One region of the Janthinobacterium sp. GW823-FHT06H09 genome, then DNA from elsewhere that is predicted to be linked to it. Evidence: predicted binding sites of a transcription regulator. Region 1 holds the regulator's gene; each other region holds the start of a gene.
The links. Region 1 encodes FNR, which switches genes on or off when oxygen is low (the NO sensors DNR and NnrR bind a similar motif). Its sites were predicted from a motif close to TTGATNNNNATCAA; they were not measured.
Positions count from the first base shown of each region.

Region 2: a site for FNR is predicted at 1,631-1,644, ahead of paaA (1,2-phenylacetyl-CoA epoxidase subunit PaaA). Genes of this name have one in related genera too.
Region 3: a site for FNR is predicted at 1,950-1,963, ahead of AC1Q6X_RS14590 (KamA family radical SAM protein). Genes of this name have one in related genera too.

Region 1 covers NZ_JBXAHC010000005.1:352,348-355,623, forward strand. Annotated here, with positions in the region: gene AC1Q6X_RS10755 (response regulator) at 1-1,151, opposite strand, end outside; gene fnr (fumarate/nitrate reduction transcriptional regulator Fnr) at 1,391-2,149, shown strand; gene AC1Q6X_RS10765 (FixH family protein) at 2,276-2,800, opposite strand; gene ccoG (cytochrome c oxidase accessory protein CcoG) at 2,947-3,276, opposite strand, start outside.
Region 2 covers NZ_JBXAHC010000007.1:348,442-351,717, reverse strand. Annotated here, with positions in the region: gene paaC (1,2-phenylacetyl-CoA epoxidase subunit PaaC) at 1-229, opposite strand, end outside; gene paaB (1,2-phenylacetyl-CoA epoxidase subunit PaaB) at 244-528, opposite strand; gene paaA (1,2-phenylacetyl-CoA epoxidase subunit PaaA) at 557-1,546, opposite strand; gene paaX (phenylacetic acid degradation operon negative regulatory protein PaaX) at 1,814-2,743, shown strand; gene AC1Q6X_RS14650 (hypothetical protein) at 2,979-3,233, opposite strand.
Region 3 covers NZ_JBXAHC010000007.1:332,864-336,139, reverse strand. Annotated here, with positions in the region: gene AC1Q6X_RS14595 (MFS transporter) at 1-443, opposite strand, end outside; gene AC1Q6X_RS14590 (KamA family radical SAM protein) at 446-1,810, opposite strand; gene AC1Q6X_RS14585 (cache domain-containing protein) at 2,092-2,550, shown strand; gene AC1Q6X_RS14580 (methyl-accepting chemotaxis protein) at 2,615-3,276, shown strand, end outside.

The sequences.
Region 1 (3,276 bases):
CTCTTCGCGCGGTTGGCCGCCTCGGCCCGGTCGCGCTCCTGTTCCAGCTCCGCCGCGCGCGATTCGAGCTCCTGCTGCAAGCGGTCGCGCTCGCTCATCAGGCCGTTGAACGCTTCCGTCAGCTCGCCGATCTCGTCGCGCTGCTGCACGGGCACGGGAGTGAAACGGCTGCCGCTGGCGCGCAGCGCCTGCAGGGTGTCGCGCAGGCGCACCAGCGGCGAGAGCAGGCGCACGGTGACCCAGCCCAGCACGGCTGCGGCCAGCAGCGAGGCGAGGATGCTCCACAGCACCAGCCGGTACAGCACGCCGTCGAACGGTTCGAAGGCGTCGTCGAGGGGCAGCGAGGCGGCCAGCAGCCAATTTACGGATTTCAGGCGCTTGAAGCTGTTGACGGCCGTGATGCCGCGGCTGTTGGTGCTGACCATGGTGCCTTCGCCATCGTCCTTCAGCAGCCGGGTGGTCGTCAGGTTGGCGTTCGGCAGGCGCGGCTGCAGCAAACGGCTGGTGTCGGGATGCAGCACATAGCGCGGCACGGCGCCGCGCGTGAGGACGAAGTAATAGCCGCTCTTGCCGATCTTTTCTGAGCGCAACCTCCCCAGCAGGTTATCCTTGTACAGGCGCAGCACGCCGATCACCACGCCGGCCACCTGGCCATCGGCGCCCAGCACGGGCGCGACCATCTGCACGATGGGCATGCCGCTCGATTTGCCCAGCATCGGCTCGGTGATCATGGGCTGGCGCGTGCGCAGCACGGTCTGGAAATACTCGCGCTCGGCGACGTTGATCCCGGCGCGCCCCGCCACTTCCGGCATGTCGGCCACGACGGCGCCGTGCGCGTCGAGCACCAGCACGTCGTCGAACAGCACCAGCATCGAGCGGCGCGAATAGTAGTCGCGCAATTGGGCGGGCTGGGTGATCAGTTCTGGCGGCTGCTGCCGGGCCGTCAGGGTGACGATCTGCAGCAGCATGCCCAGCTTGTCGTCGAGCTCGGCGGCGGTGCGGCTGATCAGGGACGACTGCTGGCTCAACAGTACCTTGGTGAAATCGTCGCGCATGTGCTGCACCTGGATCATGGTGACCAGCGCGATCATGGCGATCGAGGTCAGGCTGGTGGCCAGCGCGACTTTTGCTTTGATGCCGAGAGGCTTCATGATTTCCTTTTCAGTACCGGGCGGCACAGGCGGCAGATAATGCTGTCAGGAATTTTCCTATCAATACCCCAGCTTGGCAAGCGCCGCCACGCAAATTGCCCTCTCCGCATGGGCTTTTGACGATGTTGCCATATAATTAAAGTCGGAACGTCGTTTATTCAGCGAAATTGCGGTGAAATTGGCACACGGCAACCCTGTATGCAGTAAACTTGTTGTTGCATTTTCTAAAAGGTACCGACATGACTGAAGCGCTACTCACTCCAACCTCGCCCACAGTGACCGTGGAAGCGTTGCGTGCGCGATGCTCGACCTGCAGCATGCATCAATTGTGCCTGCCGATGGGCCTCGACGTGGGCGACATGGACAGACTGGACCAGATCATCGGCCGCCGCCGCAAGATCGTGCGCGGCGCTTCGCTGTTCCGCATCGGCGACTCGTTCCAGAACCTGTATGCGATCCGTCTGGGCCACTTCAAGACCTACCAGATCAATCCGGGCGGCGAAGAGCAGGTGACGGGTTTTCAGATGGCTGGCGAACTGCTGGGCATGGACGCCATCAGCGCCGACCGCCACCACTGTAATGCGGTGGCGCTGGAAGACAGCGAAGTGTGTGAAATCCCGTTTTCCAGCCTGGAACAATTGCTGGGCAATATGCCGACCCTGCTGCGCCATTTCCACCGCATGATGAGCCAGGAAATCACGCGCGAGCAAAGTGTCATGCTGTTGCTGGGCAACATGCAGGCGACGCAGCGTTTTGCCGCCTTTATCGTCAACCTGGCGTCGCGCTATGAAGCGCGCGGCTATTCGGCCAGCAAATTTCAGTTGCGCATGTCGCGCGAGGAAATCGGCAACTACCTGGGCCTGACCATCGAAAGCGTCAGCCGTTTATTGTCGAAATTCAAGAAGGAAGGCTGGCTGCGCGTCTCCAACCGCGAGATCGAGATCTTGCAGCCGGCCAAGTTAAAAGCCATTACAGCCGGCACCGACGTCTGCAAGTAACAGCACCGTCAAAACCTACTGCGCGTCGTGCTTTGCGGCCTGCGATGCTCGCTGTGCTATAGCACAGCTGTGCTTCTCAGCCACAAATCACTGCCGCTCGCTACGGTTTTTTCCCGGCGCTGTACGTTATAACTCTTCATCCGCATGCAGCGCGATGCTGCGTTGCACGGGCCAGGTCCAGATGCCGGACAGGCGCCACTCGCGTTTGTCGTTTTCCACCAGCACTTGCCAGCGGCTGCGCTCGAGCATCGGCAGCGCCACGGAAAAATTGCCGGCCGCATCGGGCTGCACCAGCAGCTTGATATCCTTTTCCGGCAGGGTCGCATGCGCCAGGTGCAGCTGCAAAGGCCCCTGGTACGCCTTGCCGAAGCTGTGCACGGAGCCGCTCAGGCGCGCTGCAGCGACGTCATACGACAGGGTCGTATCCATGGCCAGGTCGCTGGCGATCGTGTCGCGCTTCAAATCCTGGTTGATCGCCTTGCCCTGCTTGTAATAGTCGCCCACCACCAGCGCATCGGGCTGCGTAAACGCGATATAGCCCATGAAGCTGCCGACGACCACGGACAGGCCGGGACCGATCATCAGCAGCCATGGCCAGCGGTGTTTGTACCACGGGGCAACGGGAGGTTGCAGTTTCAGACTGTCGGACATTGTGTTCTCCTTGGGGGTGGACCCTTTGGGTCCGACTCCAGCTTTTGCTTCCGGGTTGAAAATCAAGTGACCCTAACGCATGATTGATGATACCCCTACGGCGAAATAACGGGGTCGGACCCGGAGGGGCCGACCCCAAATCAACATCACCGCGGCACGATGAACACCGCGCTTTCGCGCACGTGCAGCGACGGGTCGTCCAGCGAGTGCAATTCGATCGCAATCTTGTTCGAGCCCTTCTCGCCGACGCCGTGCGGCACGCGCAGGCGGATCGGCCAGCCCAGCGTTTCCGTCGGCTGCAAGGTCACTTCGTCGCGCGTCAGCAAGGTCAGGCCCGGCAAGCCGGAAGCGCTGATTTTAAAGTGCTGGCTTTGCTCCGAGGTGTTCATGATCTGCAGACGATAGACGTTTTCGATCATGCCGTCTTCCACCTCGCGTCCCATCGAACCGCGGTCGCGGATCACGTCCATTTTCAG
Region 2 (3,276 bases), on a different contig from region 1:
CGTGGGCGTCGCGCAAGAAGGCGATGTCGTCCTCGTCGCGGCCCGCGTTTTCCAGTTCCGCCGCATAGCTGAACCACAAGCGCGTCTGGCCCAACAGATCGAGCGCCACGTTGGTCAGCGCCATGTCTTCTTCCAGCGCCGGTCCCTTGCCGCACAGCTGCGACAGCTGCTGGCTGAGGATCAGGGCGTTGTCGCCCAGGCGCAAAAGGTAGTTGACCTTGTCATCCATTGCAGGCGCTCCCATCACAGGTTCTTGACTTCTTCCGGCATCGGGAAGAAGGTGGGATGGCGGTACACCTTGCTGTTCGACGGTTCGAACAGGGCGCCCTTGTCGCCGGGGCTGCTGGCGACGATATCGGCCGCGCGCACCACCCAGATGCTCACGCCTTCATTGCGGCGCGTGTAGACGTCGCGCGCATGGTTGACCGCCATCGCGGCGTCGGAAGCGTGCAGGCTACCTACATGCTTGTGCGCCAGGCCGTGCTGGCTGCGGATGAAAACTTCCCACAAAGGCCATTCTTTGCTCATGTTGCTATCCCCTATCTGTCTTATGTAATTACGCTGCTGCTTTGTTAGCGGCTTGCTTGTCGGCATAGGCGACCAAGGCATCGCGGAACCATGCGCCGTCTTCATACGCTTTCACGCGCGTTTGCAAACGCTCGCGGTTGCACGGGCCATTGCCCTTCAGGACATTGTTGAACTCGGCCCAGTCGATCTCGCCAAATTCATAGTGGCCCGTCTCCGCGTTGAACTTCAGGTCGGGATCGGGCACGGTCAGGCCCAGGTATTCGATTTGCGGCACGGTCTGGTCGACCATGCGCTGGCGCAATTCATCGTTCGAGAACAGCTTGATGCGCCATTGCGCCGATTGGGCGCTGTTGACGGAGGCGGCGTCGGACGGGCCGAACATCATCAGCGACGGCCACCACCAGCGGTTCAAGGCATCTTGCGCCATGGCTTTCTGTGCGGGCGTACCCTTGCACAGCGACATCATGATGTCGTAGCCCTGGCGCGCATGGAACGATTCTTCCTTGCAGACGCGGATCATGGCGCGCGCATACGGACCGTAGGAGCAGCGGCACAGGGGAATCTGGTTGATGATGGCGGAGCCGTCGACCAGCCAGCCGATGGCGCCCATGTCGGCCCACGACAGGGTCGGATAGTTAAAGATGCTGGAATATTTGGCCTTGCCCGAGTGCAAGGCAGCGAGCAAATCGTCGCGCGAGACGCCCAGGGTTTCCGCGGCGCTGTACAGGTACAGGCCGTGGCCCGCTTCGTCCTGGATCTTCGCCAGCAGGATCGACTTGCGTTTCAGGGTCGGTGCGCGCGTGACCCAGTTACCTTCGGGCAATTGGCCGACGATTTCCGAGTGCGCGTGCTGCGAAATCTGGCGGATCAGAGTCTTGCGGTAGGCGTCCGGCATCCAGTCCTTGGCCTCGATCTTGATGCCTTCGTCGATGCGCGCCTGGAAAGCGCGCTCTTCCTGGCCCATGTCGTCGATGGAGCGGACGTTCTTGAGGCCGGTTTCAACCATTTGTGCGTACATGATGTGTCTCCCATGTCTTTGATTTTGCGCAGCAACGCGGTGCGATAAACAGATAATACGATACAAAAAACGATTTGCATACACTTGATGTGAATCATTTTAAAAAATCGTATCTTGTGCAGCTTTTTTGTGCGTATGATATTGCTTATGAGAAAACACCATGGGGCGCTACCCGCGCTTCCGGCAAATTATTGCCGCGCTACCCGCGCAGCCAAGTAAACTGCTGCTTTTATTGAACCGACCGCAACACGGCCAGACCGGAACCACATGAAGAACACCCGCTGCACGGCATGGATAGCCGATTTCCTGGAAAGCGACCCACCGCGCTCGAAGTCCCTGGTGATGACCATCTTCGGCGACGCCATCGTGCCGCGCGGCGGCGCCATCTGGCTGGGCAGCCTGATCGAACTGCTGGCGCCATTCGGCGTCAATGACCGGCTATTGCGCACCAGCGTGTTCCGCCTGGCGCAGGAAGGCTGGCTCAGCTCGCAGCGCGACGGCCGCCGCAGCGCCTATGCGATACGCCCGGAGGCGCTGGCCCGCTTCGAACGCGCCTACCGCCGCATCTACGCGCCGCTGGTCGTGCACTGGGATGGCAGCTGGACCCTGGTGATCGGTCCGGCCGGCAGCATCGGCGCCGCCGAACGGGGCGCGCTGCGCAAGGAATTATTGTGGGCGGGCTACGGCTTGATCTCTCCCGGCATCTTTGGCCATCCGGCCAGCAATGCGGAGGCGCTGGAAGATATCCTCGTGCGCAACGAGGTGCAGGGCAAGCTGTATGTCTGCCACACCACGGAATTGCCAGGCGTCAGCACGCGTCCCCTGCGCGACATGGTGGGCGACTGCTGGGACTTGTCGGAAGTGATGGCTGGCTACGAAAAATTCATCGCCAGCTTCCAGCCGCTGCTGACCCTGCTGCAGGAAGAACCCGTGTTCGATGCGGAGCAAGCGTTCGTCATCCGCTCGCTGCTGACGCACGCCTACCGTCGCGTGCAGTTGCACGACCCGCAACTGCCCGTCGAACTGCTGCCCGAACCGTGGCCTGGCACGCAAGCCTATGCGCTGGCGCGCGACCTGTACCGCATCACGTATGCTCCTGCAGAGGAACACATCCTGGCCACCCTGCGTCGCGAGGATGAGCACGCGCCGGACGTGGAGCCGTGGTTTTACGAACGCTTCGGCGGACTGAACACCTGATAAAACGTCCATGGCGGCGTTGCAGGGCCTGGGCGTACGTTCGTACTGCCTGCGGCCCTGCGCCTTGCCCTGGCCATTTTTCAGGTGTTCAGGAATAAGAACACCTATCAAAACCTACTGCGCGTCGGTATTTGCGGCCTGCGATGCTCACTGTACCTTCGTACAGTTGCGCTTCTCAACCACAACTCCCTTCCGCTCGCTACGGTTTTGTTAGGTGTTGTAAGTCACCGCCTGCTCACTGTTTTGCCACCACCTGCTTGGCCCCCGCCAGCAAATCCTGCCCCAGCTTTTCCAGCGCATTGGCCTGCACCAGCATGGTGTCGAGGATGGCGACGTTGAAGGTGAATTCGGCCGGCGTCGTGTAGCCGGGGAAACGTATGATGCGCAGCAATTCCTGCAAGGTCGTGCCCTTGCCCAGGTGCGCCAGCGCGTCGCTGAGGGCGCTGATTTTCTTTTCCAGTTCGCGTATGTGGTTGCTATGGTCGTCCATGATGATCTCCCCATGTCGGAGCTTCCACGTTAGCAAAGCATGT
Region 3 (3,276 bases), on a different contig from region 1:
GCGATCAGATAGCCGTGCACGGAAGGCAGGCGCGACGGCGCGATGGCGCACGAGATCGCTTTCACGGCAGCCATGAAACAGCCGCCCAGCCCCGCCCCCATCAGGGCGCGCGCCCACATCAGCTCGGCAAAGCTGTGGCCCCGGCTGAACAACCACACGCCCAGGGCCGCCAGCGCCAGCAGCCACAGTTGCACGGTGCGGGGGCCGTAGCGGTCCAGCGCCATGCCGACCGGTAATTGCACCAGCGCAAAGGCGAGAAAAAAGGCGCTGGTCAGCAGGCCCAGCTGCGCTGGCGTCAGGGCGATGGCGCCCAGCAATTCCGCCGTCAGCACGGCATTGACGCCGCGCAACAGGCACGACAGGTAATGCCCGAGCGCAAACGGCATAAATACCAGGCAAAACACGGCCACGCCGGAACGGGCGGGCGCACCGGCCGCGTGCATGCTCAGGCAGCCTGCGCCAGGCGGATGATTTTATGCGGCAGCTGCGGCACAGGTTCATCCGTCTCGAAGAAGAATTTATCGTGGCCGAACGCGGGCTTCAAATCGTCCATCCACGTCGCTTCCGCATCGAATTTCGCAAAGAACGGCCGGCGCACCCAGTCCGGGTTGCGTGCCTGCAAGAATTGCAGGGCAAACAGTTTTTCGCCATTGATGGTGACGATGCCGTCGATGACGATCTTGCCGGGAAAGGCGCTCATGGACGGTCCCCGCACCGTGCGCGACAGGCCCGACACCATCTGGTAGGCGGCCTGGAAAATTTCGTGCGCCTTCGCCAGCGGCAACTCGAAATAACCGCGCGGGCCCGTGTCCCGTTCCACAAACATGTAATACGGAATCGCTCCCAGGCGCGTGCCCGTCTGCCACAGTTCGGCCCAGCTTGCCGGATCTTCATTGATGTGGCGGATCAGCGGCCCCTGCATGCGCACGGTGGCGCCCGTGGAAACGATGCGTTTCACGGCTTGCTGGGCGATGTCCTGGCGCAACTCAACGGCGTGGCTGTAATGGCCCATCACGGCCAGGTTCTTGCCCGCCTTGACGATGCGCTCGAACAGGCGCATCAAGTCATCCGCATCGCGGTCCGAGACAAAGCGCTGCGGCCAATACGCCACCGCCTTGGTGCCGATGCGGATGTTCTGGATGTGTTCCAGGCCCGGTGCCAGCAGCGGCTCCAGGTAGGCCGCCAGTTGCCGCGTGTTCATGATCATCGGGTCGCCGCCCGTGATCAGCACGTCCGTCACTTCCGGATGCAGTTTCAGGTAGGCGGCCAGCTCGTTTGATTCGCGCGCATCGAACTTCATGTCGTCCATGCCGACGAACTGGGGCCAGCGAAAACAGAAAGTGCAATACGCGTGGCAGGTCTGGCCCGCGCTGGGAAAAAACAGCACCGTCTGCGCATACTTATGCTGCAGGCCGCGCACGGGCGCGTCGTTGACCCGCGGCACGTTATGCGTCATTTGCCCGGCAGGATGGGGATTCATTCCCAGGCGCAAGCCATGCACATAGGCGTCGATGGCCGCCTTGTCGCGCTGCACCAGCACCAGGTCGCGCAGGTGCGCGTACTGCTCCGGCGGCAGCATGTCGCGGTGGGGAAAGACGAGGCGGTAGATGGGATCGTCAGGGATGTTGTTCCAGTCGATCAACTGATCAAGCACATATTCATTGGTGCGAAACGGCAAGACGTGCGAGACCACTTGCACGGCTTCGCGCTGCTCTTCCGGCAGCCATTCCCACTGCCGCGCCTGTTGAATGGTTTGCCGCGTGTACGGCTTGAACTTGGGTGCAGACGGCTCGGTAATGAGTGCGGACACGATCAGCTCCTTGCCTGTAAATGGCGACAACTTTCATGAAATCGGCCGTATATCGGCCAATTCCAGCTTTTTCCTCTCCATGCCAGTCCAGCGCGGCATGCTGTGAAAGTCATCATAGTTCTTGCCTATAAGAACCAAATTGCTACATATCAACAAGCGGTCGATACGTTGCATGCTGCCTACAAGCAACACCTAAGTTTGTTCCACCGCAATTTGATGGGACTGTCGGCGACGTAAATTACGGCTTGGCAACACATCCCTCGATATCACAAGGAGCTTTCATGAAACGCTTATTCACGGGTAGCCTGCTGTGCCTGGCATTTGCCGGCGGCAGCGTCAGTGCCGCGGTCGAACCAACGGAAAAAGACGCCATCGCCATGGCCGAACGGGGCGCCGCCTTCATGAAGGCGCATGGCAAGGAAGAAATGATGAAGAAAATCACGGCGAAAGACCCGGACTTCGTGCAGGGCTCGCTGTACGTGGACATGCGCGACATCAAGACGGGCATCGTGCTGGCCCACCCGATCAATCCTTCCATCGTCGGCAAGGATTTGACGGATGTGCCGGACGCGAATGGCAAGAAATATCGGCGTGAAATCATCGAGCTGGCGCAAAAACAGGGCAAGGGCTGGGTCGATTACCAGTACAAGAATCCCACCAGCGGCAAGATCGAGCCGAAGACCACGTACATCCTGCGCGTCAACGATGTGGTGCTGGAAGCGGGCATCTACAAAAAATAAGGCAGGGGCGGCGTGCACGCCGCGCGCCGCCTGCGGTTTGATCAGCCATAGCCAGGAGTCAAGCATGCTCAATCAATTACGCATCGGACCAAAATTATTGCTGGCGCCCACCCTGGTCTTGCTGTTGCTGATACTCAGCTCGAGCGGCGCCTGGTATGGCATGGTGCGGCAAAATGCCTCGCTGGAAAACATGGTGCGGGTACGCATTACGCATTTGAAGGCGGCCGCGGACGTACTAGGCGAGGCCAAGCACGTACATGGCAATATGTACCAGCTGCTGTCATGGACGAATGGCAGCTTCGCCAAGGCCCGCCTCGATGCGCTGGAGCAACAGATCAAGGCGCGCCACGCGGCCATCGGCGCCCAGCTGGGCACGCTGCGTTCCACGGCCACGGGTGCCGAGCGCACCCTGGTCGATGCGGCCATCACGGCCCTGGCCGGCTATCGCAAGGCCGTACTGGAAACCATGGAAATGGCGCAGATGGACCAGTCGATCGCCACCAACTCCATGCTCAAGGCGGAAACCCAATTCGTCCAGTTCAATACGCAGCTGGCGCAACTGTCTGCCCTGGAAACAACGCTCAGCAGCCAAGCCCACGCGACGGCCAGCGCCGAGTTCCGCAGCCTGGGCTGGAGCCTGCTGCTGACGGTGGCGCTATCGATCCTCGTCTCCATCGTGGTGACCATGCTGGTGCGCCGCGCCATGCTGGTGGAAATCCGCGGCAT